Regions from separate parts of the Mesorhizobium loti R88b genome, predicted to be linked through region 2. Evidence: riboswitches for the same ligand, from Rfam matches in the RefSeq annotation. Region 2 holds a riboswitch; each other region holds the start of a gene.
The links. Region 2 has a riboswitch for thiamine pyrophosphate ahead of EB235_RS16935 (YkoF family thiamine/hydroxymethylpyrimidine-binding protein). Riboswitches for the same ligand answer to the same signal wherever they lie in the genome.
Positions count from the first base shown of each region.

Region 1: another riboswitch for thiamine pyrophosphate. It lies ahead of thiB (thiamine ABC transporter substrate binding subunit); the one in region 2 lies ahead of EB235_RS16935 (YkoF family thiamine/hydroxymethylpyrimidine-binding protein).
Region 3: another riboswitch for thiamine pyrophosphate. It lies ahead of thiC (phosphomethylpyrimidine synthase ThiC); the one in region 2 lies ahead of EB235_RS16935 (YkoF family thiamine/hydroxymethylpyrimidine-binding protein).

Region 1 is NZ_CP033367.1:1,536,576-1,546,767, forward strand. It holds gene EB235_RS07465 (ABC-F family ATP-binding cassette domain-containing protein) at 1-1,259, opposite strand, end outside; gene EB235_RS07470 (thiamine diphosphokinase) at 1,261-1,920, opposite strand; TPP riboswitch at 2,009-2,123, shown strand; gene thiB (thiamine ABC transporter substrate binding subunit) at 2,167-3,165, shown strand; gene thiP (thiamine/thiamine pyrophosphate ABC transporter permease) at 3,173-4,798, shown strand; gene thiQ (thiamine ABC transporter ATP-binding protein) at 4,791-5,567, shown strand; gene EB235_RS07490 (M48 family metalloprotease) at 5,828-7,297, shown strand; gene EB235_RS07495 (RNA polymerase factor sigma-32) at 7,348-8,205, opposite strand; gene EB235_RS07500 (amino acid ABC transporter substrate-binding protein) at 8,530-9,303, shown strand; gene EB235_RS07505 (amino acid ABC transporter permease) at 9,541-10,192, shown strand, end outside.
Region 2 is NZ_CP033367.1:3,450,127-3,460,318, forward strand. It holds gene EB235_RS16915 (hypothetical protein) at 1-454, opposite strand, end outside; gene EB235_RS16920 (glycosyltransferase family 39 protein) at 664-2,199, shown strand; gene msrA (peptide-methionine (S)-S-oxide reductase MsrA) at 2,390-2,908, shown strand; gene EB235_RS16930 (hypothetical protein) at 3,009-3,335, opposite strand; TPP riboswitch at 3,531-3,644, shown strand; gene EB235_RS16935 (YkoF family thiamine/hydroxymethylpyrimidine-binding protein) at 3,635-4,243, shown strand; gene EB235_RS16940 (ABC transporter permease) at 4,283-5,098, shown strand; gene EB235_RS16945 (ABC transporter ATP-binding protein) at 5,095-5,847, shown strand; gene EB235_RS16950 (ABC transporter substrate-binding protein) at 5,840-6,856, shown strand; gene EB235_RS16955 (methyltransferase family protein) at 6,977-7,804, shown strand; gene EB235_RS16960 (hypothetical protein) at 8,296-8,922, shown strand; gene EB235_RS16965 (hypothetical protein) at 9,269-9,859, shown strand; gene EB235_RS16970 (DUF3309 family protein) at 10,050-10,192, shown strand, end outside.
Region 3 is NZ_CP033367.1:7,014,732-7,024,923, reverse strand. It holds gene EB235_RS33855 (hydroxymethylpyrimidine/phosphomethylpyrimidine kinase) at 131-901, opposite strand; gene EB235_RS33850 (thiamine phosphate synthase) at 892-1,497, opposite strand; gene EB235_RS33845 (thiazole synthase) at 1,494-2,267, opposite strand; gene thiS (sulfur carrier protein ThiS) at 2,269-2,466, opposite strand; gene thiO (glycine oxidase ThiO) at 2,435-3,436, opposite strand; gene thiC (phosphomethylpyrimidine synthase ThiC) at 3,433-5,268, opposite strand; TPP riboswitch at 5,373-5,489, opposite strand; gene queE (7-carboxy-7-deazaguanine synthase QueE) at 5,770-6,507, opposite strand; gene queD (6-carboxytetrahydropterin synthase QueD) at 6,504-6,860, opposite strand; gene queC (7-cyano-7-deazaguanine synthase QueC) at 6,860-7,558, opposite strand; gene EB235_RS33810 (Fic family protein) at 8,119-8,532, opposite strand; gene EB235_RS33805 (phosphomannomutase) at 9,040-10,192, shown strand, end outside.

The DNA.
Region 1 (10,192 bases), 1.9 Mb from region 2:
GCCAGCACACGCGCCAGGATCAGCCGCGCCCGCTCGCCGCCGGACAGTTCTCGCACCGGCGTGCGGGCCTGCTCCGGCTTGAACAGAAAATCCTTCATGTAGGAGACGACATGACGCTGCTCGCCATTGATGACGAGGTTTTCACCACGCCCATCGGTGAGGTATTGCGCCAGCGTCTCCTGCGGGTCGACGGCCTCGCGCTTCTGGTCGAGCGTGGCGATCTCCAGATTGGTGCCGAGCCGCACCGAGCCCGCGTCCGGCGCCAACTCACCGGTCAGCATCTTCAAAAGCGTCGTCTTGCCGGCGCCGTTGGGGCCGACGAGGCCAACACGGTCGCCGCGCTGGATGCGGGTCGAGAAGCCCTTGACCACGGTGAGATCGCCAAAGCTCTTCTCGATGTTTCTCGCCTCGATCACCAGCTTGCCGGATTCGGCAGCATCGCTGGCCACCATGGTCGCAGAACCCTCGGCGCCGCGATGGCCGCGAAAATTCTTGCGCATGGTCTGCAACTCGCCCAGCCGGCGCATGTTGCGCTTGCGCCGCGCCGTCACGCCATAGCGCAGCCAGTGCTCTTCACGCACGATCTGGCGGCCGAGCTTGTGCTGCTCGCGCTCTTCCTCTTCCAGCACCTGATCGCGCCACTCCTCGAAATGGCCAAAGCCCTTGTCCAGCCGGCGGGTCTGGCCACGGTCGAGCCAGACAGTGGCGCGCGACACGCGCTCGAGGAAGCGGCGGTCGTGCGAGATGACGATCAGTGCCGAAGAGGTGCGGATGAGCTCTTCTTCAAGCCATTCGATGACGGACAAATCAAGATGATTAGTCGGCTCATCAAGCAGCAGAATGTCAGGCTCCGGCGCCATGACACGGGCAAGGGCGGCGCGCCTGGCCTCACCGCCCGACAGATCGTTCGGCCGCTCCTCGCCCGACAGGCCGAGATGCTCCATCAGATAGCTGGCGCGGTAGGGATCGTCGGCGGGCCCGAGCCCGGCCTCGACATAGGCGCGCACGGTGGCGAAACCTTCCATGTCGGGCATCTGCGGCAGATAGCGGACGGTCGCCGAGGGCTGGCGAAACACTTCGCCGTCCTGCGGCTCAATCATACCGGCGGCGATCTTGAGCAGGGTCGACTTGCCAGAGCCGTTGCGGCCGACCAGTGCGATCTTGTCGCCGGCTGAAGCCGACAAGGCAGCACCATCGAGCAGTGGTGTGCCGCCGAAGGTCAACTTTATCCCGTCGAGATTGAGAAGGGGCGGGGCCATGTCAGCTTTCGGGCAAGGGAAAGGGATGAGCGAGTAGCAGGGCGCGACCGTGACCGAGCGCGATTTCGAGGCGACCCCCAGTCTTGTCGAACTTGACCTCGTTGGAGATGGTCAGTGACGAGCCGAAGGCAACCTCGACCTTGCTCAGCGGCCATTTGGCGCCTGTAACGGTCAGGCCGGCAAGTTCGGAAAAGCCGAGGATCGAAAACAACGTGCCGTCGGCATAGTCGAAGCGGGCCTTTCCCACCAGCAGGGGTACAGCTTCCTGGGCGCCGCTGGTCAGCAGCACGTCCGTTCCGGCCTCGCCCAGCCGCAGGGCGAGCGCCAGATGCAGGAAGGCGTGATCGGCACGCTTGCCGCCGAACGCGCCCGCCAGCACCAGTCGGGTGGCGCCGCGTTCAAGTGCCGCGGCGATCGCCAGTTCGCCATCGGTCTTGTCCTTCTCCGCCGGAAAGGTCTGGCGGGGCACGGCGGCGAGAGCGTCCGGCAGATTGGCCGGCACTGAATCGAAATCACCCACCCACAGTTCCGGCACAAGGCCGAGCAGCCGCGCATGGCCAATGCCGGCATCGGCGGCGATGACGCGCGTGCTCTCGACCTGGCGGTCGAGCCGGGGCGTGCGGATGAGATCGCCGCCAAGCAGGATGGTGAATGTGCTCATATCCCGTGGCCCTTACCAGCCCGGCAGCCGAAACGGAAGGCCGGCAAACTGCCACTTGCGTGGTTCGTCGGCCGGGCCTATGTGTCGAAACGCTCTAACGGGGTGCCGGCTGCGATCTTCGCGGACCGGCTGAGAGGCAGTATCGCCAACCCGCTGAACCTGATCCGGTTTGTACCGGCGGAGGGATTAGACGTTTCGGACAGTCCGACGCCTCAATTCCTTTCAATTCGAACGAAGGAGGCGCCGATGCGCACGCTTTTATACTCTCTTGCCTCAGCCATGATCGTGGTGCTGTCCGGGCCGGCCTTGGCCAAGGACAAGCTCACCGTCTACACCTATGAGAGCTTCACCGCCGACTGGGGTCCCGGCCCCGTGGTGAAGAAGGAATTCGAGGCCGAATGCGGCTGCGATGTCGAGTTCGTCTCGGTCGCCGATGGCGTGGCACTGCTTAACCGCGTCAAGCTGGAAGGGGCATCGACGAAGGCCGATATCGTGCTCGGCCTCGACACCAATCTCACCGCCGATGCCAAGGCGTCAGGCCTGTTTGCCCCGCATGGCGCGGTGAGCGATGTCAACGTGCCGGGCGGCTGGAGCGACGATACTTTTGTTCCCTTTGATTACGGCTACTTTGCCGTCGTCTATGACACCGAAAAGCTGAAGACGCCGCCAAAAAGCCTGAAGGAATTGGTCGAAGGCAGCGCCGACGACAAGATCGTCATCCAGGATCCGCGCACTTCGACACCCGGTCTCGGCCTGCTCTTGTGGGTCAAGTCGGTCTATGGCGACAAGGCGCCGGAGGCCTGGGCCAAGCTCAAGACGAAAGTGCTGACCGTAACGCCGGGCTGGAGCGAGGCCTATGGCCTGTTCACCAAGGGCGAGGCGCCGATGGTGCTGTCCTACACCACCTCGCCCGCCTACCACATGGTCGCCGAGAACACGCAACGCTACCAGGCGGCGTCCTTCGAGGAAGGCGAGTATCTGCAGATCGAAGTCGCCGGTATCACCACGACTGGAGCGAAGAACCCGCTGGCGGAAAAGTTCATCGCTTTCATGACCGGACCGAAGTTTCAGGACGCGATCCCCGAGACCAACTGGATGTTCCCGGCCGGCAAGACCGACAAGCCGCTCAACCCGGCCTTCGACAAACTGGTCAAGCCAACCAAGACCTTGCTGTTCAGCCCCGAAGAGGTTGCCGCCAACCGCAAGGCCTGGGTGGATGAATGGCTGGCGGTGATGAGCAAGTAACGACGCAATGGCGCCGGCGAATCCCACAGATCCTCGCATCACCGCCGGCATCATCGCGCTCGCCGCTATCACATTGCTGATCGGCGGCGCGTTTGCCGGGTTGCTTGTCGAAGGCGCCCATGACCTTTCGGGCGCCTGGGCCGCCTTGGATTTCTACCTCCTGCGCGTTGTCCGCTTCACGCTCTGGCAAGCCGCGCTCTCGACCCTCCTTTCAGTCATCCCGGCGCTGTTCGTGGCGCGTGCCCTGTCGCGGCATCCGCGCTTTTTCGGCCGCGCCTTCATCCTGCAGCTTTTCGCCGTGCCGCTGGCGCTGCCGGCGATCGTCGCGGCGCTCGGCATCCTGGCGCTCTACGGCCGCGCCGGCTATTTCGCCGGCCTGTTCAGTGCCATCGGCGGCCAGGGCTGGCCAGGCATTTACGGTCTGTCCGGCATTCTTGTCGCCCATGTCTTCTTCAATTTGCCACTGGCAACACGGCTGTTCCTCGAGGCACTGCAGACCATACAGGCCGACCAATGGCGGTTGGCGAGCCAGCTTGGCATGGGCGCAAGGCCGGCGTTCCGGCTGATCGAATGGCCGACGCTGCGCGCAGCCTTGCCCGGGGTTGCCGGGCTGGTCTTCATGCTTTGCATCACCTCCTTCACCATCGTTCTGACGCTCGGTGGCGGACCGGCCGCGACGACGCTGGAGGTTGGTATCTACCAGGCGCTGCGCTTCGACTTCGATCCCGCGCGGGCGGTGACGTTGACATTGCTGCAGATCGCCTTGACCTTCATCGTGGTGCTGGCGCTGACCCGGCTTGGCGCCAATGTCATTGGCGATGCCAGCCTGCCGGTCGCGCCGCGCCGCTATCTCTCAGTCAACAGAGCCGAGGTGTCGCTCAACGCCGCGCTCATCGTGCTGGCGTTGCTGTTCGTTGTCGGACCGATGGTGGCCACGGTGATCGCCGGTTTGGGCGCCGATCTCGGCCGGTTGGCCGGTGAGGCCACTGTCCGGCAGGCGACGCTGACCAGCGCTGTACTCGCCTTCCTGTCGGCGCTGCTTTCGGTGATGCTGTCGCTGGCTCTCACCATAGCCCGCCGGGCACTGGCGCTGGGCCGCCGCGCCGGCCCAAAGACACTGCTCGAACACGCAACCGATACCGGCGCAGGTTTTGTCTTGGTCGTGCCGCCGATCGTCATCGGCGCCGGCTGGTTCCTGTTGCTCCGCCATGCCGGTGATGTCTTTGCCATCGCCCCGGTCATGGTCGTCACCGTCAATGCGGTGATGGCGATGCCATTCGCGCTGCGCGCCGTCCGTCCCGCCTATGATGCGGCGAGCGAGCGTCACGAGCGGCTTTGTGCGCAGCTCGGCATTTCCGGCTGGGCAAGGTTGCGGCTGGTCGATTGGCCATCCTTGCGGCGGCCGCTCGCCACCGCTTTCGCCTTCGCCATGGCGCTGTCACTGGGCGACCTCGGCGTCATCGCGCTGTTCGGCAGTGATTCCGTGCAGACCTTGCCCTACCTTCTGCTTTCGCGCATGGGCAGCTACCGCACCGAGGACGCCGCTGGCCTGGCGCTGTTGCTTGGCCTGGTCTGCCTTGCACTGGTGCTGGCAGCGGACTGGCTAGGAAGGGAAAAGGTCTGCAATGTCTGACGGGACGAAGGACAGGAAGGGTGTTCCGGTGCGGCTGGACAAGGTCTCGTTCAGCTATGGCGAGGCGCCGCTCACCTTCGATGTCGCCTTCGCCGCGGCGGAAATCACCGCCGTCATGGGGCCGAGCGGCTCGGGGAAGTCGACGCTGCTCAATCTGGTCGCCGGCTTCGAGACACCTCAGTCCGGCCGTGTGCTGATCGGCGGGGCCAATGTCGTCGCCGCGCCGCCGGCCGTGCGCCCGGTGTCGATGGTGTTCCAGGAAAACAACCTTTTCGCCCATCTTTCCGTCGAGCAGAATGTCGGGCTCGGCCGCTCGCCATCGCTGCGGCTGACCGAGGCCGACCGCGCTGATATCACCGGGGCGCTGGCGCGCACCGGCCTTGCCGGCAAGGAAAAACGCCTGCCGCGCGAACTCTCCGGCGGCGAACGGCAGCGTGTGGCGCTCGCACGTGTGCTGGTGCGCGATCGGCCGGTGCTGTTGCTCGACGAACCCTTTGCGTCGCTCGGACCCGCCTTGCGCGACGATATGCTCGACCTGGTTGCCGGCTTGCATGCAGAACGCGGCATGACGGTGCTGTTCGTGACGCACCAGCCGGAGGATGCCCGCCGCATCGGCCAGAATGTGGTGTTTCTGGACAATGGTAGCGTCGCGGCCAAAGGCACTGCGGACGATTTTTTTTACGGGGCTGGTCCGGAGGCGTTCCGGCGCTATGTTGGCACAAACATCCACACGGCTGGATCACGAGATATTGCCCGGAAGCGGACATAATTTACGCCCAAACCGGTTCGAGGCGATATGGCGCTTGCTTGCCATGACTGGAGTAGTGTGGCTAGGTCCGCTCAATACCGGTCCTGCGCAGGCCGTGATTTGCCTACAGCATCCGCCGTCCGCCCCAAGCGACGTGCGACGGATGCTGTAGCTGTTTGAAGTGGCGCGTGACACTCTTCGAAGATCGCAAGGGATTTTCGTCGTCATGCGCCAGGACCTGAAAGGAAGCCGTTCTGGCGATCGGCGCTGACAAAGTACGAATGAACCCGCTGGCGCGCTTTCTCGCCCTGGCCGGCTTTGCTGTGGCCCTGGCCAGTTGCCAGATGTTCACGCCGCCGGATGTGCAGGAATCCGGCTTTCAGCCATCCGACAAGCCGATCACGGTCGACAATGTCGGCGCCAACAGCAAGCTCGCCGAGATGGCCAAGGCGCAGCACCCGCGCATCCTGGCGACCTATGGCGGCGAGTATTCCGATCCCAAGCTCGAGCGCATGGTCGCCAAGGTCGTCGGCAATCTGACCGTGGTGTCGGCCAACCCGACCCAGACCTATCGCATCACCATCCTCAATTCGCCCAACGTCAACGCCTTCGCGCTGCCGGGCGGCTACCTCTACATCACGCGCGGCCTGTTGGCGCTGGCCAATGATTCGTCCGAACTCGCCGCCGTCATCGCGCATGAGATGGGCCACGTCACCGCCAATCACGGCTTGCAACGGCAGCAGCTCGAAGCCGAGGAAGGCCTGGCGACCAAGGTGGTCTCGGACGTGCTGGGCGACAGCCCGACCGCCAAGGCGGCTCTGATCCGCGGCAAGCTCAGGCTGGCGCAGTTCTCGCGCAACCAGGAGCTGGAGGCCGATGCCATCGGCATCAAGTCGATCGGTGAGGCCGGCTACGATCCCTATGCCGCCGGCCGCTTCCTGCAGTCGATGTCGGCCTATACCGATTTCCGCTCGATATCAGGTGCCACCGACGCCAGCCTCGACTTCCTGGCGACGCACCCCAACACGCCGCAGCGTATCGATCTGGCGCAGCGCCACGCCCGCCAGTTCGGCGCGCCCGGCTTTGGCACGCGTGACCGCGATTCCTTCCTGGCCGGCATAGACGGCCTGCTTTATGGCGACACGCCGGAAGAAGGCTATGTGCGCGGCGAGACCTTCCTGCATCCGGGGCTCGGTGTGTCGTTCACGGTCCCGGACGGTTTCATCATCGACAATTCGGCGGCAGCGGTGACGGCGACCGGGCCGGGCGACATCGCGATCCGCTTCGACGGCGTTTCGATCGACAAGAACCGGGCGCTGACCGACTATATCAGAAGCGGCTGGGTTGCCGGTCTCGTCGACAGCACTGTCAAGCAGGAAACGATCAACGGCAATGAGGCGGCGACGGCCCATGCCGGTGCCGAAGGCTGGCAGTTCGACATCGCGGTGATCCGCGCCGGCGGCCAGGTCTACCGGCTGTTGACCGCCGCACCTTCGGCCAGCACCTCGCTGGATACGGTGGCGCGCTCGGTCAGCGGGTCGTTCCGTATCCTCAGCCCTGAAGAAAAGGCGGCCTTGAAGCCGCTGCATATCCGCGTGCTCACCGTGCAGCCGGGCCAGACCATGGGCTCGCTCTCCGCGCAGATGGTCGGCGTCGATCGCAAGCTCGACCTGTTCCGGGTGCTCAACGCGCTTTCGCCAGGGGCCGCGGTTTCGGCCGGCGACAAGGTCAAGATCGTCACCGACAAGTAGTCCGCGTCCACGCGGCGCCCTTTAACGCACCGTGGACACAACCTGCCTGCCTACGCAGCCATGAATTCCGGGTTCTGAGCCACCAGCGCGACCTTGAGCTTTTCCATGGCGCGGGCCTCGATCTGGCGTACGCGTTCCTTGGAGATGCCCAGTGTCTCGCCGAGGGATTCGAGCGTCGCGCCCTCGTCGTTCAGCCGGCGCTCCTCGATGATCCTGAGTTCTCGTGCGTTGAGCGCTTGAAGCGCCTCTTTCAGCCAGAGCGAGCGGCGCGCGACATCGATCTTGTCGCCGACGATCTCATCGGGCAGCGGGTCGTCCGAGACCAGGAAGTCCATCCGCTCGGTTGCACCCGTATCATCGGCAAGCGGCGCGTTCAGCGACGAGTCCGGCGCCGACAGCCGTGAATCCATCATCGCCACATCAGCCTCGGAGACGCCAAGCGCTACCGACACTTCGCGGTAGAGGGTCGTGTTGGAGAGCGGCTCCGCACCGTTCGCCAGCCGGGCACGCAGGCGCCTGAGATTGAAGAACAGCGCCTTTTGCGCCGAACTGGTGCCGCCGCGCACGATCGACCAGTTGCGCAAGATATAATCCTGCATCGAGGCGCGAATCCACCACGTCGCATAGGTCGAGAACCGCACCTCGCGCTCGGGCTCGAAGCGGGCGGCAGCTTCGAGCAGGCCGACATGGCCTTCCTGGATCAGATCGCCGAGCGGCAGACCGTAATGGCGGAATTTGGTGGCCATGGAAATGACCAGCCGCATATGGGCGACGGTGATGCAGTGCAACGCGTTCTGGTCTTTGTCTTCTTTCCAGAGCAGGGCCAGGCGATGTTCCTCGTCGCGTTCAAGGTAGGGAGCTTTCATTGCCGCGCGGACCATGATCCGTCCTGCCGTGTCTTGCATCATGAGGCGCTCCCTGGGGCGATATGACTGACGTTACGAACTCGGCAGGGCACCGGTTGAAATCGCGGCGTCGCGCCCTAGAACAGCCAAAACGTACGGTGTGCGGGAATGGTTCCCTGGCTGTTGCCAGGCGGATCATCTTGCTTGAACGATGTGCGCACGGGCCAGTAACGACTTCGAATGTCGCCAAGAAACGGCGTTTCGAGAATCTGATTTCAGAAACACGATGTTTTTGAAATCAAGTTCCTTATTTTTTCCGGTTGCATCTGCCATTTTCCAGCCCTCACAACATGCCGGGTAACCGGCCAAGGACGGGATCACAGAAAAATGAAATGGCTCAAGTCACTTATCGTCGCCGGAACGCTGCAGGCCCTGGCGATCACCGCTGGTCACGCCGGCGCCAATCTCGATCAGATCAAGCAGGCGGGCGTGCTTAAGGTCGGCACCGAGGGCACCTATGCGCCGTTCACCTATCATGATGCCTCCGGCGCTCTGGTCGGCTTCGACGTCGAGATCGCCAAGGCGATCGCCGACAAGCTCGGCGTCAAGGCCGAGTTCCTCGAAGGCAAGTGGGACGGGCTGATCGCCGGTCTCGACGTCAGCCGCTATGACGCCGTCATCAATGAAGTCGGCATCACCGACGCCCGCAAGGCCAAGTATGATTTCTCCGATCCCTACATCGCCTCCAAGGCAGTGCTGATCGTGCGCGGCGACAACACCGACATCAAGACCTTCGCCGATCTCAAGGGCAAGAAGTCGGCGCAGTCGCTGACCTCGAACTTCGGCAAGCTGGCCGAGACGAACGGCGCCGAACTCGTGGGCACCGACGGCTTCGACCAATCGATCCAGCTGCTTTTGACCGGCCGCGCCGACGCCACCATCAATGACAGCCTGTCCTTCCTCGACTTCAAGAAGCACAAGCCCGACGCCAATGTGAAGATCGCCGCGCAAGAGGAAAACGCCGACTATTCCGGCGTCATCGTGCGCAAGGGCGATCCGGAACTGGTCGCTGCCATCAACAAGGCGCTGGCCGACATCAAGGCCGACGGCACCTACAAGAAGATCGCAGACACCTATTTCGGCCAGGACGTTTCGAAGTAATTTCCGGGGCCGGTCGACGGCCGGTCTTATGCAACATGCCCAGCGGCGAGCCGTCTTTGACGGCCCGCCGCTTTTGTCGTGATATGGCGCATTAGCGCTTCGATGAAGCTGCCTTGACCAGAGCAGTTCACCGTTTCACGGAAACGGCGTACTGCTCCAACTCTTTGTTTTTACGCAATTCCGGACGGAAAACCGTTAACACTTTCCCTGGAATTGCTTCAGTCTGGAGGGTCCTTCGTGCCGCACTGGCTGCAACTGATGCTGGAGTCGCTGCCTTCGCTGCTCTGGGCCGCTCTCATCTTCACCGTGCCGTTGACGCTGCTGTCCTTCGTCCTCGGCTTGACGGTCGGTCTGGGCGCAGCACTTGGCCGCTTGTTCGGACCGAAGCCGGTGGTCGCGCTGGTGCGCTTCTATGTCTGGATCTTCCGCGGCACGCCGCTTTTGGTGCAACTGTTCCTGATCTTCTACGGCCTGCCGTCGGCCGGCATCCTGCTCGACGCCTTCACGGCGGCACTGATCGGCTTCACGCTCAACATCGGCGCTTACACGTCGGAAATCATCCGTGCCGCCATCGGCTCGGTGCCGAAAGGCCAGTGGGAAGCTGCCTATTCGATCGGCATGACCTGGAGCCAGGCGATGCGGCGCACCATCCTGCCGCAGGCCGGCCGTGTCGCGGTGCCGCCTCTCTCCAACACCTTCATCTCGCTGGTCAAGGACACCTCGCTGGCGGCTGCCATCACCGTGCCGGAGATGTTCCAGGCAGCGCAGCGCATCGTCGCCACCACCTATGAGCCGCTGATCCTCTATGTCGAGGCGGCGATCCTCTATCTGGCGCTGAGCTCGGTGCTGTCGGCCTTGCAGACCCGGCTGGAAACCCGGCTCAACCGCT
Region 2 (10,192 bases):
TCGGCGGCCCGCCCCGGTCGGTGCTCCAGAACCACAAGGCGAAGACGATAACGTTGGTGACCCAGATGTTGAGGGCATCAATCAGCAGTGTCGTGCCGCTGTTGCCGGCATGGCCCTCCAGCAACGCTCGCACCAGCAAGACCAGCGAACCGCAATTCATGACGCTGATGATCGCGGTCATGGTCAAGGCCGTCCGGCGGATCATGACGCGAAACTGGCCGATCGCATGCCATTCGTGATCCTCGACCGCCTTTCTGGTGGCGGCCTGTGTCCAGGCGGTCGCCACCGATAGGGGCAACAGCAGCGCGGCCTCGAGCGCCGGGGCCAGCCAGCGCGGCCCGAAGGAGAGGTTGTTGATGACGAGAAGCTGCAGGCAGATGATGACGAGGACGGCCGCACGCGCCATCCAGAAGTCGAGCGCGCGGTAGTGAATGACGGCGTGCTGGTGACGCATGATGGATCCAGAGACTTGGGGGACAGGGGGTGACACAGGCTGTCTGCCTGAGCATGGCAGGAAGCGGCGAATGTCGTGCTCAATCTTGGCCCCGCAATGGCGGTGCAAGTATACATTTTCGTAAGCTTTGATATCGGCACTATTCGGAAAACCGGACGATGTGGTTTAAGCGCCGCATGGCCGGAATAGATGACTCCATGGATGGTTGGATGCCGGCAGGACTGCCTGCTTCCGGTGTTGACTCGCCATCGGCCTGGGCTGTCCTGCTTCGTCATCCCTTGTATTTGCTGGCGCTTTTGTGCCTTGCACAGATTTTTTGCTGGACGCTGGTGCCGGCGCTGGTCGATCCGGCACCGCCCGGCGATGTCGTGGAAGGCTTCATGTGGGGCCGCGAATGGGTGCTTTTGACCTACAAGCATCCGCAGCTCCCCGGCTGGCTGCTCGAGATCAGCCATCTCCTGACGGGGTCGTTTCGCTGGCCGCAATATCTGCTCGCCCAGTTGACGATCTCCTCAACTTTCATCCTGGTCTATCTGCTGGCCCGCGACATGCTCGGGCAAAATCGCGCGCTGGCCGCCGTGCTGTTGATGCCGTCGGTCTATTTTTTTGGCTGGCCCACCCCGCAATTCAATCATGATTATGCGCAGATGCCGTTCTGGGCGGCCATCTGCTGGCTGTTGTGGCGCGCCGGCCGTGGGAGCGGGCCTGGTTGGTGGCTGGCGCTCGGGCTGGTGTCGGGCGTCGGGCTCTATGCCAAGTTCTCCACCGGCTTGCTGCTTGTGTTCGGCGCTCTCTGGCTGCTGTCCGACGCGCGAGCGCGCAGCCGGCTCGCGACGCCGTGGCCATGGCTAGGCCTTGTCGTTTTTCTCGCCGTCGCCGCGCCGCTGGCCATCGCGCTCTACCGCCTCGACTTCCTGCCGCTGACTTATTTCGCCGACCGCGATGCATGGGTCACCGAGCACCGTGCGCGCCTTTATTATATCGGTGTCCAACTGGCCGGGCTCTCCGGCTTTCTCCTGGTGTTGGCAATATCAGGGCTGCTGCGACGTTCGCCGGCCCCTGAAAGGCCTGTCGAGCGCGGCACGCTCGTCTACCTCCTGTGGATGGGAATTGGGCCGGCGGTGCTCGTCATGGCGGCCTCGTTGATCACCGGCACCGGCGAGGCCTGGGGCGCGCCGATGTACAATCTTGTCGGTGTCGTGGTGCTGGCCGTGGTTGGCCACCGGCTCGGTGCCTCCGAAATGCGCAAGCTGGCAATCTGCGCCTTCATCTGCATCGTCACCATGTCAGGCGCCTATGCGGCCATCCGCTGGACGGACTGCAATCTGCGAGGGCGCATGGACGCCGTCTGCTGGCCGGCGCAGCCGATCTCGGACGAGGCCGAAGCGGTCTGGCACGCGGCGGCGCCCGGCCGGCTCGACATCGTCGGCGGCGATACCAATCTCGCCATGCTGGCCGGCCTCGATGCCTATGACAAGCCGTCGATCTTCACCGACCTCAACATGCGGTTCGCACCCTGGATAACGAGGCAGCGGCTGCTTGATCACGGCATGCTTATGGTCTGGTCGGGGCGCGGCGTGCCGCCGCGGCTGCGGGCATGGCTGGGCAACGTTCCGGTCAAGACCGTTCTTTTCAACTGGTCGCGCGAAGCGCCGCCTGTGCCAATCAGTTTTGCCGCCATTCCACCTGGTGTGCGCAACCTGCCGGCTGCGATAGACAGCGGGACCCGGGATCCGGGCAGCTGAAGTCAGCGCACGGTTCAATCCCGTCTCGCGTCATGATCGTTCCTTCCCGCATGATCGCCGGGCCGCCGCGTTTCGGGGCGACTGGACGAAACAGGCGACAATGCCCATTTATGGAAAGATCCAATTTTGTTTGCGAATTCCGGACGGGAAACCGATACACAGCTGGAATTGCTTTGTGAGGAGACGTGACATGGCGACTTCGACCGAACGCGCAGTGCTTGCCGGTGGCTGTTTCTGGGGCATGCAGGATCTGATACGGCGCTATCCCGGCGTCATCTCCACCCGCGTCGGCTATAGCGGGGGTGATGTGCCCAACGCCACCTACCGCAACCACGGCAGTCATGCCGAAGCCATCGAGATCAATTTCGATCCGGCGGTGATCAGCTTTCGCACGCTGCTGGAGCGCTTTTTCCAGATCCACGATCCGACGACGCGCAACCGCCAGGGCAACGATGTCGGGATGAGCTACCGCTCGGCAATCTACTACACCAGCGACGAGCAAAAGCGCGTTGCCGAAGACACCATCGCCGATGTCGATGCCTCCGGCCTATGGCCCGGCAAGGTCGTCACCGAAGTCGCGGCGGCCGGCCCCTTCTGGGAGGCCGAGCCAGAGCACCAGGACTATCTGGAGAAATATCCCAACGGCTACACCTGCCATTTCGTCAGGCCGGGCTGGAAGTTGCCGGTTCGCGAGAAGGCGGTGTCGTAACATCTAAACTGATCGCAGGGCTGTGACCTGGCACAGCTGTCCTGTTAACAAAAAGCCGCGGAGCAAATGCTCCGCGGCTTTTTTGCGCTTGGCACCAAGCTTACTTGCCGCAGTTGTTGTCATTCACGGTTGGCGCCGTCGCATTGCCGTTGGCATCGGACTGCGCGCCCTGCGGGTTGGTCGGACAATTCTTGTCCGCATTGGAATTCATGTCACCAGGCGCAGTGTTCGTGCTGTTGGTCGCCGACGAGTCAACGTTGTTGGGGTCGACTGTGTTGGGCGAAGCAGGGGTGGCCGGGTCTACCGTCACGGACTTGCCGCTCCCGCCGCTGCTTCCATCAGTGCCGTTCGCGCCTGTGCTTTGCGCCATGGCGGACGTGGCAAGAGCAACGGTGAAAGCCGAAGCTGCGAGGATTTTCATGAACATGGTCTGTCTCCATTTCTGTGAATTCGTCGCTTCGCGACTGGTGAGACAACCTCTCGGGTCGATGAAGGTTCCCGATAAAATTCGACGTCCTGAGGCGGTGCCCGGTTCGCGTCCAACGTCAGACCTGGCGCAATGCTTTTGGCATAGAGGCTTGAAAAAAATGCTTTCCCGATCGACCGAATGGTGCTTTAACGCGCCCATCCACAGGGGTGCTCCGTACGGTCGGGGCTGAGACGGGGGCGGCAAGCCCACAGACCCTAGAAGCTGATCTGGGTAATACCAGCGGAGCGAGGCGGGCGATGTTTTCAGGCGCACAGATTTCCCTATATCCCATGGCCGACGATTTCGTCGGCGTCATCCTTGGCGCGCTCGGTGCGCTCGATCCCTGGCGGGACAGGCTCAGGATCGAGACCGACGACATCTCGACCTTGCTGGTCGGCCCGCCCGAAGTGTTGTTCCCGGCTTTGCGCGACCTGTTCGTGGCGGCGGCGCGCAGCGGCAAGCATTGCGTGCTGTCGGCAACCATTTCGCGCGGCTGCCCGGGCGAGCCGGACGATCCGATCTGCCGCACCGATACGCTTGGCGGGCCTGTCGGGCCGCTTGGCCCGCGCAAGGAAGCCGCCATCACCGCCGTGCGCAATGCTGCTGCCACCGGCCAGCCGGCCGCGGCGCAGTTCTCGCTTTATGTGATGGGCACCGGCGACCACATGGACGAGATCTATGGCTGCATCGATTTCCTGAAGCAGTCCGGCGTCTACGATCGCTCCAAGAATTTTTGCACCAAACTGCGCGGCGATACGGGCGCGATCTTTTCGGCGCTGAATGAGGCCTTCTGCCGCTTCGGGCCGGGGGCCGGCCACGTAACCCTCGACGTCACGGTCTCGGCCAATAGCCCGTCGGCTGTCTAGCCGGCCGCGCTTGCGCGCGACCCGTCAAAGGTTATCCCCGTGGTCTCATCATCAGTCGCGTTGCGCCCGCTCGCGGGTTCCCTTGCCAAGGCAATACCCGCTGTCCTCTCGGTTGGATTGCTCCTTGTGGCGTGGGAACTCTACGCGACCTATTCCGGCATCAAGCCGACGATCCTGCCGGCGCCGTCACGCGTCTTCCAACAGGCGATGCTCAATCGTGAGGCGCTGATTGACAACGCCATTCCCACCATCGGCGCCACGCTGATCGGCTTTGCCTGTTCGTTGAGCGCCGCCTTCGTTCTATCGATGCTGGTCGATTTTTTCCGGCCGTTGCGGCGCGCGCTGTTTCCGGTCTTCATCGTCAGCCAGACCTTGCCGCTGGTGGCGATCGCGCCACTGGTGGTGCTGTGGTTCGGCTTCGGGCTGATGCCGAAGATACTGCTGGTGGCGCTGGTTACCTTCTTTCCGATGCTGGTAGCTCTGGTGCAGGGTTACGATGCGACGGAGGCCGAGATCGGCCAGATGCTGCGCGCCATGGGGGCAGGGCGTTGGCGCGTCTTCATGCTGGCGCGGCTGCCTTCGGCGCTGCCCTATTTCTTCGCCGGCCTGCGGATCTCCATCACCTATGCCGTGGTCGGCGCGATCTTCGCCGAATATGCGGGCGCGGCCAAAGGGCTCGGCATCTACATGCTCAACGCCAAGAACAATTTCCGCCCCGATCTGGTGCTGGCCGCCGTCGGTGTCAGTGCCGCGCTCACGCTCACCCTGTTCGGGCTGACCGCGTTTTTGCAGCGCCTCGCCATGCCCTGGGAGCGGGCCGGCCGGCAGCCTACGCGAAAGGGGCCGCGGCGATGAGCCGGCTCGAATTGCGGCATGTGCGCAAGGCGTTTGGCGGGCTCGATGTGCTCGCCGACATTTCGCTCAAAGTCGGTGCCGGCGAGTTCGTCTCGATCCTTGGGCCTTCGGGCGCCGGCAAGTCGACGCTGTTCCAGCTTCTGACGGGTGCGGAGCACGGCGGGGGCGAGATGCTCTTCGACGGTGCGCCGCTCGACGACCATGGCAGGCATTTCGCCTTCATGCCGCAGCGCGATGCGCTGATGCCGTGGCGGCGCATCCTCGACAACGCGACGCTCGGGCTCGAGGTGCAAGGCGTCAGGCGCAGGGCGGCTCGGGCACGCGTCGCGCCGCTGTTTGCCGAGTTCGGGCTTGCCGGCTTCGAGCGGCATTTCCCGGCGCAGCTTTCGGGCGGCATGCGCCAGCGCGCGGCGCTTTTGCGCACCGTTGTGCAGGAGCGCGACATGCTTTTGCTCGATGAGCCGTTCGGTGCGCTCGACGCACTGACCCGCACCGCCATGCAGCGCTGGCTCGAACAGATGTGGCGGGAGCATCGCTGGACGGCACTGCTGATCACCCATGATGTGCGCGAGGCGGTGTTCCTGTCGGACCGCATCTATGTGCTGTCGGCACGCCCGGCCCGTGTACTGCGTGAAATCCCGGTGCCGCTGCCGCGCCCGCGCGATCCGACGGGCGCCGCCACGCTCGAGGCCGAAATCCTCGACATTTTGCTCAACCCTCAACCATCCAAAGGACATGACCATGACTGACCTGACGCGCCGGCAGGCCTTGCTGCTTACCCTTGCCAGCGGCCTTCCGCTGGTTACCGGATCAAGCCGCTCCTTGGCGGCAACGCAAAAAGTCACCGTCGCTCTCGACTGGACTGTCAACACCAACCACATCGGGCTGTTCGTCGCCCGTGACAAAGGGTTCTATGGCGAGGCCGGCCTCGATGTGGATATCCTGCCCTACAGCGATACCGGTGCCGGCACGCTGGTCGCCAACCGCGTTGCCGATTTCGGCATCAATGGCACCATCAGCCTGTTCACCCAGAAGACCGCCGGGGCCGATTTGAAGGGCGTCTATGCGGTGGTGCAGTCCGAAACCGGCAGGGTGGTGTTCAATGCCGCGCGCAGCGAAATCAAAAGCCCCAGGGATCTTGACGGCCTGACCTATGGCGGTTTCGGCAGTGCCTGGGAAAACGCGCTGATCTCGACCATCATCCGTCACGACGGTGGCAAGGGCAATTTCGAGACCGTGACGCTCGGCACCTCCGCCTACGAGGCGCTGGCCAATGGCTCGGTCGACTTCACGCTCGAGGTCTCGACCTGGGAGGGTGTGGAGGCCGAACTCAAAGGCATCAAGCAGCGCAGCTTCGTCTATGCCGACTATGGCGTGCCCGACGAGCACACGACACTGATCTCGTCGAGCGAAGCGTATCTCCAGGCAAACCCGGAACTGGCGGCGGCCTTCGTCCAGGCAACGCGCCGCGGCTATCAGTTCAGCGTCGATCATCCCGGGGAAGCCGCGGCGCTGCTGATCGCCGCCAACAAGGATGTCCTGACCAATCCGACGTTGATCGAGGCGTCGCTGAGGGCGCTGATCGACGGGCACTATCTGCGCGGCGAAAACGGCGCCATCGGCACATTGGATCCGGCCAAGATGGACGCGATCGGCGACTACCTCTTCAGCGCCGGCATTTTGCGCGATGCTGACGGCAAAGTGCTGACGCAACGCCCGGATTTCGCGAAGTATTTCAGCAATTCAACTCTAGGCTAGGCATGGTGCTTCGACGTCCAGGCAAGCTGCGAGGTCGCTCGCGCCCAGGGCCGCGGCGTTCTTGTGTTAGCCGCTGCCCATTTGTGTTTGACCTTGGTTTCCCCGGTCCGGCTTGCTGTCTTGCAGGCCCGCGCCCGACAATGTCCGAGCATGATCGCATACCCGACGCAGATTCCGATTGGCATCATTCCGATCTTGCCGGTTAACCGCCCGGCAATGCTTGCATGCAATGGTCCTCCCCTGAGGACCACCGGGGTGTTTGCCTTGCTCATGCCAAAAAGTGAAACGCTGTCGCGCTCCGATCAGGTCGCGATATCCGAAGCGCGCAAGCGCGAGATCCTGGTCGATCTTCGCGAAGGTTTCTTTCGCGCCTGTGCCCTGGTGTGCGCGGGGCTGTTTGTCTATCGCGGCGTACACCAGCTGTTAGAGGATCCCACGCGGCTCAATGCAGCGCTGGCGGCGATGTCCGAGATTCTTACCTTCACCTGGCTGCTGTTGTCGCGGCGCCCGGTCACGCGTGACTGGAATCCGCTCACGGTCATCGTCTCCATCACCGCCAGTTTCGGGGTTGTGCTGATCAGCCTGGAACCCGGCACAGCGTTTGTTCCCGTCGATATTGCCGCGCCGCTGCAGATCCTGGCGCTGTTGTTCGTCATCTGGGGCAAGGCTTCTCTGGGCCGCTCCTTTGCTATCCTGCCTGCCAATCGTGGTGTGATGACCGGCGGCGCATACCGGATTGTGCGGCACCCGATCTATGCCGGCTATCTTGCCGGACACGTTCTCTTCCTGCTGTCGGCCTTTTCCTTCCACAATTTCGCGGTCTATGCCGTCATCACCTACATGCAGCTGTATCGTATCATGCGCGAGGAGGCGTTGCTGTCCTCGCTGCCCGAATATCGCGACTATATGAAGCGCGTGCCCTACAGGCTGTTGTACCGGGTTTTCTAAGAACGGCACGGCCGGCAAAAACAGGGGGGCCGTTCCGTGGCTTCGACTGGTTTGGGCAGTTTTCCCATCCAAGCGGTGTGCGGATTGCCGATTGCCAGCGGCATGCATGATATCGACCTGGTCTGACGAGAGCGATCACATAGCGCCCATGGGGACATCTCCAGGCCACCGCTGAGCGGCTTCAGCGCTATCCAGAGCTCACGACAAAGCGCCACAGCCGCAGACTGGCGTGCTCAAAGGCGCAAGAGAGTCAAAAAAACGTTTTTCTTATCGATAGGTATAATATATCGATTATTTTGGTATTCTCCGAATAATATTTTTTACAATTAAATTATACGTCTATTATTATTGTCATTTGTTAATTTCAACAATTAATACCATTAAATTATCCCGTATTGGACAATTTGAAACTGAATCTCTTCTGTTGCGTAGTTGAGTTTGCAATCGGCCGTGTGCCGACTGCCTTAGCGCAACGACAACAGGAGAGTGTTATGGCTTTTACCATCAGAACAGTCGCCAGTGTGTTGGCAGGTAGTGCAATAGTCGTCGTTCTGTCCTTGCCGGCGCAAGCTGCAGGGCTCGGTGTTGGGGTCGGTGCCTCGATTGGCGGCAGCGGTGGCGTCAATGCCGGCGTCGGTGCCTCGATTGGCGGCAGCGGCGGCATCAGTGCCGGTGCCGGCGCTTCCGTCGGTGGCAGCGGTGGCGTCAACGCCGGAGCCGGCGCCAATGTCGGCGGCTCGAACGGCGTCAGCGCCGGGCTCGGCGCCTCGGTCGGCGGCAGCGGTGGTATCAATGCCGGCGCCGGCGCCAATGTCGGTGGAACCGGCGGCGTCACCGCCGGGCTCGGTGCCAATGTCGGCGGCACGGGCGGCATCGGCGTTGGTGTCGGCGTGGGCATCGGTGGTGGCACCAATCCCAGCAACCCGTCGAACCCCAGCAATCCGTCCAATCCCAGCAACCCAAGCAATCCCAGCCATCCTAATCTGCCGGGCGTGGTGGCTCAGATGTCGGATGGCAAGATCGCGCGGATGAAGAAGCGCTGTGCCGACGTGCTCAGCAGCGAAGGCACCTATGATCGCGACCTGCGGCAGCTTTGCCTGCTGATCGCGAGGCGCTGAGGCCAAGAGTGCGGGGATCGGAAGTGCAACACCAGCCGTGAGGCTATGACCGCACTCTCCTGGCCTCCGGCCGGTCGGAAAGCCCGCCATTTCGGCGGGCTTTCTGTTGTCGATATCCTAGCAACCCGGACGCTGTTGCTGGGGTGTCGATCCGTTTGAAGGTTGCGGATCTGGCGCCTATCCGCTGATACCTCTCGATGGGTCCAATTGTCTCGAATTGGCCGGTATGCGGGTAACTGTACCAGAGGTTGTCAAATGTATTTTAGCAACCAATGATGGAGACCGAAGGTTGGTCATACAGCCGGTTTTCAAGTCCGGTTTGTTAGAACAACCCAGGGAGAGACTCATGTTTGGTATCGCAAAAAGACTTTCCAAGATCCTCGCGGGCGGTGCTGTCGTGGCCGTTCTATGCATGCCGGCCCACGCCGCTGGAATCGGCGTTGGCACCGGCGCCTCTGTCGGCGGCAGTGGCGGTGTCAATGCCGGTGCCGGTGCTTCAGTCGGGGGTGGTGGCGGCGTTAATGCCGGTGCTGGTGCTTCAGTTGGCGGCGGCGGTGGTATCAATGCCGGCGCCGGTGCATCGGTCGGTGGCAGCAATGGCGTCAATGCGGGCGCAGGAGCCAGCATCGGCGGCAACAACGGGGTCAACGCAGGCCTCGGTGCGTCAGTGGGGGGCCAAAACGGTGTTGGCGTTGGCGCGGGTGTCGGTATCGGCAATGGCATCGGTGCCGGTGTCGGCATTGGTGTTGGCGGAACAAATCCGAGCACGCCAAGCAACCCGTCCAACCCCAGCAAGCCTGGCCTGCCAGGCGTCGTCGCCGAGATGTCGGACAGCCAGGTGGCGCGGATGAAGAAGCGCTGCGTCGATGTGCTGGCCAGTTCAGGCGGCTACGACCGCGACCTGCGGCAGCTGTGCCTGCTGATCGCGCGCCGCTAAGGCGGTAAACGTCATGAGGCCCGCTGCCGCAAGGTGGCGGGCCTTCATTTTGCCGGCGAACGGTCTGCGCGCGCGCCTCGTCATAATCACGCGGAACGGTAAGGCTGTTCGAACGTTCTCGTCTTCGAAACATCGCATGCGACGATGTTCAAACCGGCGTGTCAGCGCCTACAGGAGCGGGAAAAACACCATGAGCATCGGCACCATCCTCATCATCATTCTTGTCATCGCGCTGCTGGGCGGCTTCAGCGGTCTCGGCGGCGGGCCGTTCTATGGCACCGGCTATTATGGCGGCGGCGGCCTCGGGCTTGTGCTGCTGATCATTATCGTCCT
Region 3 (10,192 bases), 3.6 Mb from region 2:
CGTGTTGTTCATAGGCGAAAGCGACCGTGTATGCCGCATTCTCACCCCTCGGATAGGGCCTTCATGTCCTAGCAGTAGACCCACGATCGCCTGCCAGACTTGATCGGAGCGTTGGATACGTTCGGCCCGATCAGCTAATCGGCCCGATGTCCTTCGATCCGGCAAGCGCATCGAGAACATATTGCTTGCCTTGGCGCACGCTCGCTTCCAGCGACGCTCCAAGAGCAAGCGAGGCGGCGACTGCGCTGGCCATCATGCAACCCGTTCCGCGCATCCCTCGCGGCAAGCGGGGCGCCTCGAACCGAACTGCACGTTGGTTCGGCTGCAAAAGCACGTCGACGCAACGGGTTCCTTGTGCATGGCCGCCCTTGACGAGTACAGCGGTCCTCACCGTCCTCGATAGCTCTTCAGCCTGACGACAAGCCCCTTCTTCGTCCGCGGCCGGTGACGAGCCGGTAAACGCAGCCAGCTCGACCAGGTTAGGCGTTACAAGCCGGCAGATCGGCATCAGATCGTGGCGCAGCATATTAATGGCATCGTCCGCCAGCAGATTGCGTCCCGAGGTAGAGGCCAGGACCGGGTCGAGTACCACAGGCACTTGGCGGTTGACCAAAACAGCGCCGACTGCCTCAACAGCCGCCGATGTCCCAATCATGCCTATCTTGACGGCCGCGACAGCGTTGGCAGCGAACGCGGCGCGCATCTGAGCGGCGACAAGCTCCGACGGCACAAGCTTGACGTGCTCGACAGCCGAGTGCGTCTGGACTGTCACGGCGGTGATGGCAAGACAACTGCGCAGCCCGAAGGCGGAAACCGTTTCTATATCGCGGGCAATTCCAGCTCCACCGCTGGAGTCCGACCCGCCAACGACAAGCACATGCGGTTCTCGCCTCAGCGCCATCGCTCCGTCTTTTCGATCCATTCTCGTGTGCGCGCTTCGGGATCGGCATTCAGCGTGATGTCGGTGACCACTGCCGCGCTATCGGCGTCCGCCGCGAAAACACCGTTGAGCCTGTCAGGGTTGAGACCGCCAATGGCGACCAATGGGATTGGCGCGACCCGGCGCTTCCACTCGCTGATCCGTTCGAGCCCTTGCGGCGCCCATTTCATCGTCTTCAGGATGGTCGGATAGATCGGCCCAAGCGCGATATAGTCCGGCCCGGCGGCCATCGCCGTTTCCAGTTCGATATCATCATGTGTGCTCAGTCCGAGCCTCACGCCGGCTACCCGAATCCGCGAACGATCGGCGGTCTGCAAATCCTCCTGGCCAAGGTGGACGAAGTCGCAGCCTTCCTCGATTGCCAGGCGCCAGTGGTCGTTGACGATGAGCTGGCAACGGTTTTGGGCGCACAAGGCCTTTGCCTTGCGGATCTCCGCGCGCAACCCGGCCTCATCCATGGTCTTGATGCGAAGCTGAACCAGCTTGACGCCGAGTGGGACCAGCCGTTCGATCCAGGCAGCGCTGTCGACGATCAGGTAGAAGGGATCGAGTTTCATGAAAAAACGGCTCTGCCAATTGTCGGCGTCGATGGCACGGCGACGTCGCGCGGTTCGAGCATTCCCGAGCTGTAAGCTTCACGGCCGGCTTCGACAGCCTTGCCGAACGCACGCGCCATGCCGACCGGATCAGCCGCCCTGGCGACCGCCGTGTTCAGCAGCACGGCGTCAAAGCCGAGTTCCATGACGGTTGCCGCGTGCGACGGCCGTCCGAGCCCCGCATCCACAATGAGCGGGACATCCGGGAAGTGTCCGCGCATCGAACGCAGTGCCATGATGTTGACCGGCCCGAGGGCGGAACCGATCGGTGCGCACCACGGCATCAGGACCTTGCAGCCCGCCTCCAGCAGCCGCTCGGCGACAACAAGGTCGTCGGTGGTATAGGGAAATACCGTAAAACCGTCCTCGCACAGGATGCGCGCGGCTTCGACCAGGCCGAACACGTCCGGTTGCAGCGTGTCCTGGTTGCCGATCACTTCGAGCTTGATCCAGCTCGTGCCGAACACTTCGCGCGCCATCTTCGCGGTCGTGACCGCTTCCTTGACGGAGTGGCAGCCGGCAGTGTTGGGAAGGATTCTCGTGCCGAGCGCGCGGATCAACGACCAGAATTTTTCGCCGGCCCTCCCGCCTGCCATCTCACGCCGCAACGAGACGGTCACCACCGATGTGCCCGACGCCTTGACCGCATCGGCAAGGATGGCCGGTGAAGGATACTGAGCCGTGCCGAGAAGCAGCCGCGAGGGAAGCGACGTTCCGAAAAGTTCGAACATGCTAGCCTCCCTGCATGGGCGAGAGGATTTCGATCCGGTCGCCGTCGCTCAACTGGAACTCCGCGCGGTTGGCTTTGTGTACGAGGTCGCTGTTGACGGCGGTTGCTAGCCAATCGCCTTCATAGTCGAGCGCGGCAAGCAGCGCCGCCAGCGATGTGGCGGCGGTCTCAAGCGGTTCGCCGTTGACGATCAGATTCATGTGCAAACTCCGCGGGTTTGTCGTGACTGAAGACAAGCTCGGCCGCCTGGCGCGCCATGGCTGGGGCGAGCAGAAAGCCATGGCGATAGAGCCCGTTGATCGCGACCGTGTTTCCGAGTGCCTCGATACGCGGCAGGTTGTCGGGAAAGGCCGGACGAACGCCGACACCGGTTTCAACGATCTCGGCCTCGCCAAAGGCCGGATGGAGGGCATAGGCGGCACCTAGAAGCTCCATCATCGAACGCGCCCTGACCGGTCCACTGGACTGGCTCTCGATCATCGTCGCGCCGACCATGAAATGGTGGTCGGCACGCGGCACCACATAGAGCGGAAAGCGTGGATGCAGCAGACGGACCGGGCGTGACAGCGAGACTTCAGGCGTTCGCAGGATCAGCATCTCGCCACGAACGCCACGCAGCCGGTCGTCGCCCGTCGCTATTCCCGTGCAGTCGATCTGGCGATCGAACCCGGAAACAGCCTGGGCATCGGCGCAGAAGTGGAATTCGACTCCCATCGCCGCCAGCCTGTCATGAAGTAACGCCATCGCCTGGCGCGGGTCGAGATGGGCTTCGTCGGAGAAAAGCAGTCCGCGGCGGAAGCGGCCGGCGAGGTCGGGCTCCAGCAATGCGATTTCATCCTCATCGACGCGCCGATGACCCGACGTGCGGCTGGCGAACCGGTCGAGTTCGCCCGCGTCGCGCGGCGCGGCCACGACCAGTGTTCCGGCCCGCGTCACCTGCCCGGGCGTTGCCGCCTCCCACCAGTCGGCGGCATCGCGTCCGAGATCCAGCACCGGTTGCTCGGCGCTTTCGAGCTCGCACCATGGCGCCAGCATGCCGCCGGCGAACCACGACGCATTGCCGCCGAGGCCATGCCTTGTCTCCGCAACGGTCACCGCCGCGCCGCGCGTGGCGAGTTCGAAGGCGACGGTGAGGCCGGCGATGCCGGCCCCTTTGACCAGCACCCTCATGACGGCTCCGGCGCCCCTGTCATGAGTGCTACGCCGGTCTTGTCAGCCGGCACATAGAGATCGCCACCCGCGCGATATTTCGCCGCCATCGCCGCCATGCCTTCCTTCTGTGCCTCGGCGCGGATGTCGTGGGAAATGCGCATCGAGCAGAATTTCGGCCCGCACATCGAGCAGAAATGCGCCACCTTGTGCGCCTCCTTGGGCAAGGTCTGGTCGTGGAAGGACCGCGCGGTTTCAGGATCGAGCGACAGGTTGAACTGGTCCTCCCAGCGGAACTCGAAGCGCGCGCGGGAGAGGGCATCATCCCTGACTTTCGCCGCCGGATGGCCCTTCGCCAGATCGGCGGCATGGGCGGCGATCTTGTAGGTGATCACCCCAATCTTGACGTCGTTGCGATCGGGAAGGCCGAGATGTTCCTTCGGCGTGACGTAGCAGAGCATGGCGGTGCCGAACCACCCGATCATGGCAGCACCAATGCCGGAGGTGATGTGGTCATAGCCCGGCGCAATGTCGGTCGTCAGCGGTCCAAGCGTGTAGAACGGCGCCTCGCCGCAAACGGCGAGCTGCTTGTCCATGTTCTCCTTGATCTTGTGCATCGGCACGTGGCCAGGCCCCTCGATCATCACCTGGCAATCCTTGGCCCAGGCGATCTGCGTCAGCTCGCCAAGCGTTTCCAGCTCGGCGAATTGCGCCGCGTCGTTGGCGTCGGCGATCGAGCCGGGACGAAGACCGTCGCCAAGCGAGAAGGACACGTCATAGGCGCGGCAGATGTCGCAGATTTCCGCGAAGTGCTCGTAGAGAAAGCTTTCCCGGTGATGCTGCAGGCACCATTTGGCCATGATCGAACCGCCGCGCGAGACGATGCCCGTGACCCGGTCGACAGTCAGCGGGATGTAGTGCAGCCGCATGCCGGCGTGGATGGTGAAATAGTCGACGCCCTGCTCGGCCTGCTCGATCAGTGTGTCGCGGTAGACCTCCCAGGTAAGGTCCTCGGCAATGCCGTTGACCTTTTCGAGCGCCTGATAGAGCGGCACCGTGCCGATCGGCACCGGCGCATTGCGTACGATCCATTCACGGATGTTGTGGATGTTGCGGCCGGTCGACAGGTCCATCACCGTGTCGGCGCCCCAGCGGATCGCCCAGACCATCTTTTCGACCTCTTCGGCCATCGAGGAGGTGACGGCGGAATTGCCTATATTGGCGTTGATCTTCACCAGGAAATTGCGGCCGATGATCATCGGCTCGCTTTCGGGATGATTGATGTTGGCGGGAATGATCGCACGCCCGCGCGCAACCTCATCGCGCACGAATTCCGGCGTGACGAAGTCTGGGATCGCCGCGCCGAAGGCTTCGCCGTCACGCTCAAGCTTGCCACGCAGCATCTCGCGGCCGAGGTTTTCGCGGATGGCGACGAACTCCATCTCGGGCGTGATGATGCCGGCGCGCGCATAGGCGAGCTGGGTCACCGCCTTGCCCTGCTTGGCCCTGAGTGGCCGGTTGCGAGTGAGAAATTCCGGCGTCAGGCGCTCGCCGGTCGCAAATCCGTTGTCCTCCGGCCGGACATGGCGGCCGTCATAGGCCTCGACATCGCCGCGCGCTGTGATCCATTCGTTACGAAGCCGGGCAAGGCCATTTTCGATGCTGGTTTCGACAATCGGGTCGGTATAGGGGCCGGACGGATCGTAGACGATGACGGGCGGTTCGCCGGCCGTCGGATGGACGGAGATTTCGCGCATCGGCACCTTGATGTGCGGATGGAGGACGCCGGACTTGTGAATCTTCCGTGAGGCGGGCAGCGGTCCCGTCGACACGGCTGGGGTGAGGGCATTCATCTTGAGGCTCCTTTGCTCATGCATTGGAGACCCAGTTCTGTGCCGGAAGGATGAAAAGACGCTTTTGTCGACCTGTTCAAAACAGGTCTTCGGGCGTGAACTCCCGCAAAGCGCTTGCACCGTCCCTACGCCAGTATGAACTGGATCAGGTTCAACGGGTCACTGCGCCGCGAAAGCCAGCAGTATCTCAGCCCCTTGCCGGGACTCCCCTGGTGAATGCGTCGAATTGAATGGGCCGGCGCTATTTTGTCAAGCGCATTCGTCCCGCAGCGGTGATCGACGACCAAACAAACCCAGCGGAAAAGCATGCTAGTATCGAGAGCAAGTGACGCCCCAGAGCAGCGGTGAAGCGCCCCCAATAAGGCGAGCCCTCATGCGGATTCGGTGCCTTTTCCAGCACGGTATTTTCGGGGCTTTCCGGAACGACGCTGCTGCCGCCCAGTTGGGTGAGATTGCTATAGATGTCTGTCTTGCTCGTCGTCGGCAATCCTTCCCCTTCGGCTAGACGCCCCGTCTGTTTCCCCAGAGCAGAACATGAAGCTGCGGCAGTACACGCGCCTCGAACCACCTGTCACGAGTCACCTTTTCAACCAGCCATTCCATGCGCCTCATCACACCGGCCATGTCGATGAACGCGTCTTCGTCGCCGGGACGCGGCGGCGTGTGATTGCCGGGCTGCAGATAGACGGGTAATTGCGGGTAGCGCGCCGCGGCGTCTTTGGCATAGGCATAGTCATCATCGTCGAAGACAACGAGCTTGAGCGCCATCTGCGGCTTATCCTGCGCCGCCTCTAAGCAGGCGTCGAACGCGGCCCAATCTGTCGTCATTTCGCTTGAGGGCGGCTTAGGGCTTAGTACCAGCACGTCGAGATCCGCGAACCATTGCTTAGACACCGAGCCTTGGGTTTCCAATGCAAAACGGTAGCCCTCACCATGCCCGCGGTCGATCAACTGGCTAAGCGGCTGGATGGCCGGATTGCCGCCCGACAGCGATACCATCACGGGCTGACCGCCGGAAAGCGCAATGACCTTTTGCCAAACCGCGTCGGGAGACATCATCTCCCAATCATGGCGGAAGCGACGGTCCACCGCATGCAGGCTGTCGCACCAGGAACAGCGATAATCGCACCCGCCGGTTCTTACGAACACCGTCGGCAAGCCGATCAGCACGCCTTCGCCCTGAATGGTCGGCCCAAAAATCTCGCTCACCCGGATTCCGGGATGCAACGCGCAAGTCATGGTCGGTATTCCGCCCAGGTTTTCGGCGTCTCGCTCACCCGCACGGCGGAGGTTTCGGGTAGCCGCACCTTGCACCAGTCGTAGAAGTGCCTGGCCAGGTATTCCGCTGTGGCATGGTCATGCCCAAGCACGTCGTTAAGATGCCGATGGTCGAAGGTCCCATCGATGTAGTGCTTGAACGCCGCCAGATCTTGGTAGTCGCGCACAAAGCCGTGTTCGTCCAGTTCGCCACCTGAAAGCTCCACTACGACGATGTAGTTGTGGCCGTGCAGACGTGCGCACTGATGACCTGGTGGCAAGGAGGTGAGCTGATGCGAGGCCGAGAAGTGGAACTCTTTGGTAATGTGGAACATTACGCGCTCCTTGTCTGGATAGCGTGGAGCCAGAAGTCTGCGTCCCCATAATCTGTCGGGTCGGTGATGCCGGCCAGATCGAATGCTTCGCGCCGTTCGACGCATGTCCCGCAGCGACCGCAATGACGTGCACCGCCCTTGTAGCAGGACCACGTCGCCTCGAACGGCGTGGCGTACTTTGCCCCCTCGCTGACGATGTCGGCCTTCGACATATTCACATACGGAGCGTACAGGCGGATATCGGCGTAGCCTGCGAGCGCATGGTTCTGCATCGTCTGAAAGGCGTCGATAAAAGCGGGCCGGCAATCGGGATAGATGAAATGATCTCCGCCGTGGACGGCAGTGGCCACCGCATCGGCCTTCTGCGCGGCGGCAACCCCGAAGGCGATGGCCAGCATGATGGCGTTCCTATTCGGCACCACCGTGATCCTCATGGAGTCTTCGGCATAGTGCCCGTCGGGCACGTCCACATTATCAGTCAGCGCCGAGCCGCTCAGGTTCCGGCCAACATCGCGGATATCGACGATCTGGTGCGGAACACCCAGCCGCTTGGCGCAGATAGCGGCAAAGCCGAGTTCCTTTTTGTGCCTCTGGCCGTAATCGAACGAAAGCAGGCCAATGAGTTTCTGCTCGGTCGCCACCTTGTGAGCGAGCGAAACAGAGTCCAATCCGCCGGAGCAGATGACGAGGGCATTCATGGTTTGAGTCCTTGTTTTGACCGGGTAAGGCTGCGACCGGAGATTTCTCTGCGTTCCCACTACTCCACGGAGCCGGTTTTGTGAATGGGGTGGACGCGATTGAGCCCACGTACCTTGTTGTCAGCGTCCCCAAGATGACTTTGCACGCGACTTGTCGCGTATCTTCGACCGCTGGGGGGCTGACGCCGGCACTGCGTATATAGGCGTATAGACGATGCAGAAATCACTGCCGTGGCGCAGCAGCATTCCCGACACACCTTCGGCTTGTCCGGTTTGCCCCAGAACATGACGTCCCGAGTTTCGGCGACAACGCAAGGGTCGACCGGCAGTCCAGTGAAAGGCTTCTGCCTCGTGGTTTGCCGTTTTCTGGTCTGCGCATAGATCGCCTCGAGCCGCCGCGCCTCGTCATTGGTGGGAATTCCTTTCCGAGGGCGCGGCTCGAGAGGGGCCACCATTCTGGTTGGAGACGGAAGAGCAGATCGATCAGCCGCTCGGGCATGTCGATAAAGGCATTCACCTATTGCCGGAATTGATCGTAGCGCTGCAGAAAAGCTGTTTCGTCAAAGGTACCGTTCGATCGTCCGCCGAACGCAGGCATAAAGAAATTCGGCGTGCGGGGTTGCATCGAAGTATCGGTAGAAATCCCCGGTGTCATTCAGCACGTTGAATTGCGGCGTCGGTTCCCATTCGACCAATGGCAGAAGGCGCTTCGAATTGCTCTCCAGCACGCGCCTGTACTCGTCGATCTGGTCCAGGATCGCGGCCGATACGGGACACCACTCCCGGCGATTGAAGCGGTGCATGGCAAGGACGTGGTGGATCAGGTAGCGGTGAATGCGGCCGTTTCCATCCTCGAACGGATGGATGTAGACAAAGCCGAAGGCGAAGATTGCGGCGGCGACGACTGCATCAAGGTTTTGCGCTGGGCCTTGATCGAACGCAATTCCAGAAACAACTTTCTGAAGGCGTCGCAAGCCAAGACATTGTCGGCGCTGATCGTCGCCCCAACTGATCCAAGCATCGGTTCCTGCTTGGGCCCAGCGCCCTAGGCGACGCCATGGTCGGCGAGCGCTCTGGCTGACCTTAATCCATTACCCAAGAATCACAGGGTCCATTGCGCTGATCGAGACGGCTTTCTAGCCCTATCCATGCCATGGATGCGTTCCATCCAAACAACCAAGTTTACGGACCTGTCATGATGATGCATAGCGAAATACCGGCAGGCACCGATCGATCACTCCACTTCCTTGATCATTAGATGAGCGCGCCAAAAGATTCCATTAGAAGGAGAACTGTGGATGCCCCTGTGCCAGTGGATGCCCTGCTGTTCGGCGGAACTCTGAGGGGTCCTTACGCCACACCGTGTTGTAGAGACCGCATACCTGAACAGCAGGTGCCTGAGAACGATGGCGCTTGCAGTAGAAAGTACTAGCCCGTTGCAACATTACCCCACCCTGCCTGTCCACTAGCAAAGCGAAATCATGAAATTCGGGTCAAGCGGCGTTCGAGGTTTGGCTTCGGAATTGGTCGGCAAGGCCAGCGGACTTTATACCGAAGCTTTCGCTTGGCGTTTGATTTCCAGCCGGGTTCAGCCGAATAGTTCAGTCTTCATAGGCCGCGACCTACGTGACAGCAGTCAGGCGATAGCCAACAATTGCATGGCGGCGTTGGCCGCAAATGGTTTCCAGCCGATCGATTGCGGCACCATACCCACGCCTGCCCTGGCACTATATGCATGCAAACACGGCGCGGCGGCTCTTATGGTCACCGGGTCGCACATTCCAGCCGATCGCAATGGCATCAAATTTTATGGCCCGAATGGTGAAATCAGCAAGGCGGATGAGGCCGCGATTACGCGCTTTGTAGCCGAAAGATCAATTGCGTATTGCTTACCAACGGCTTGTTTGGGAACGACGTGGCCTATGCACCGTGAAGAAGCGATCGCCTCTTATCGAGAGCGCGCCCATGACATGCTGGAGCCGGGCTCACTTTCCGGCATGAGACTTGGTGTCTATCAGCACAGTTCGGTCGCGGCGGAACTGTTGGTACAGGTTCTTCGATCGCTCGGTGCCAGCGTGGTCGCCGTCGGGAAAACCGGGACCTTCGTACCTGTCGATACCGAAGCCGTGGACGCAGCAACAATCGCAAAATTGAAGAAGTGGGTCCGCGAATTCGGTCTCGATGCCATCGTGTCGACCGATGCGGACGCTGATCGGCCACTCATCGCTGATGAAAATGGCGATCTTCTTCGCGGCGACCTGGTTGGGCTTGCAACGGCTCTTTTCCTGAAGGCAGACACGATCGTGACGCCAGTGACCTCCAATTCGGGAATTTCGAAGGCCTTTGGTTTCGCGGTCCAGAGGACGAAAGTCGGGTCTCCATTTGTCATTGAAGCAATGGAAGCATTACACGGCGCCGGCGGCGTCATCGTCGGCTTTGAGGCCAATGGTGGTGTTCTGCTGGGCTCGGATTGTGTGGTGAATGGGAAGACATTGACTGCACTGCCGACGCGGGACTCATTCCTCCCGATTTTGGCCGTGCTCAGTACCATGGCGTCGACAAAAAAGAAGCTGTCGCGACTGCGCGGGCTTTGGAATCTTCCTGTGTGCGTCAGTGACCGGCTTCAGAACTTCC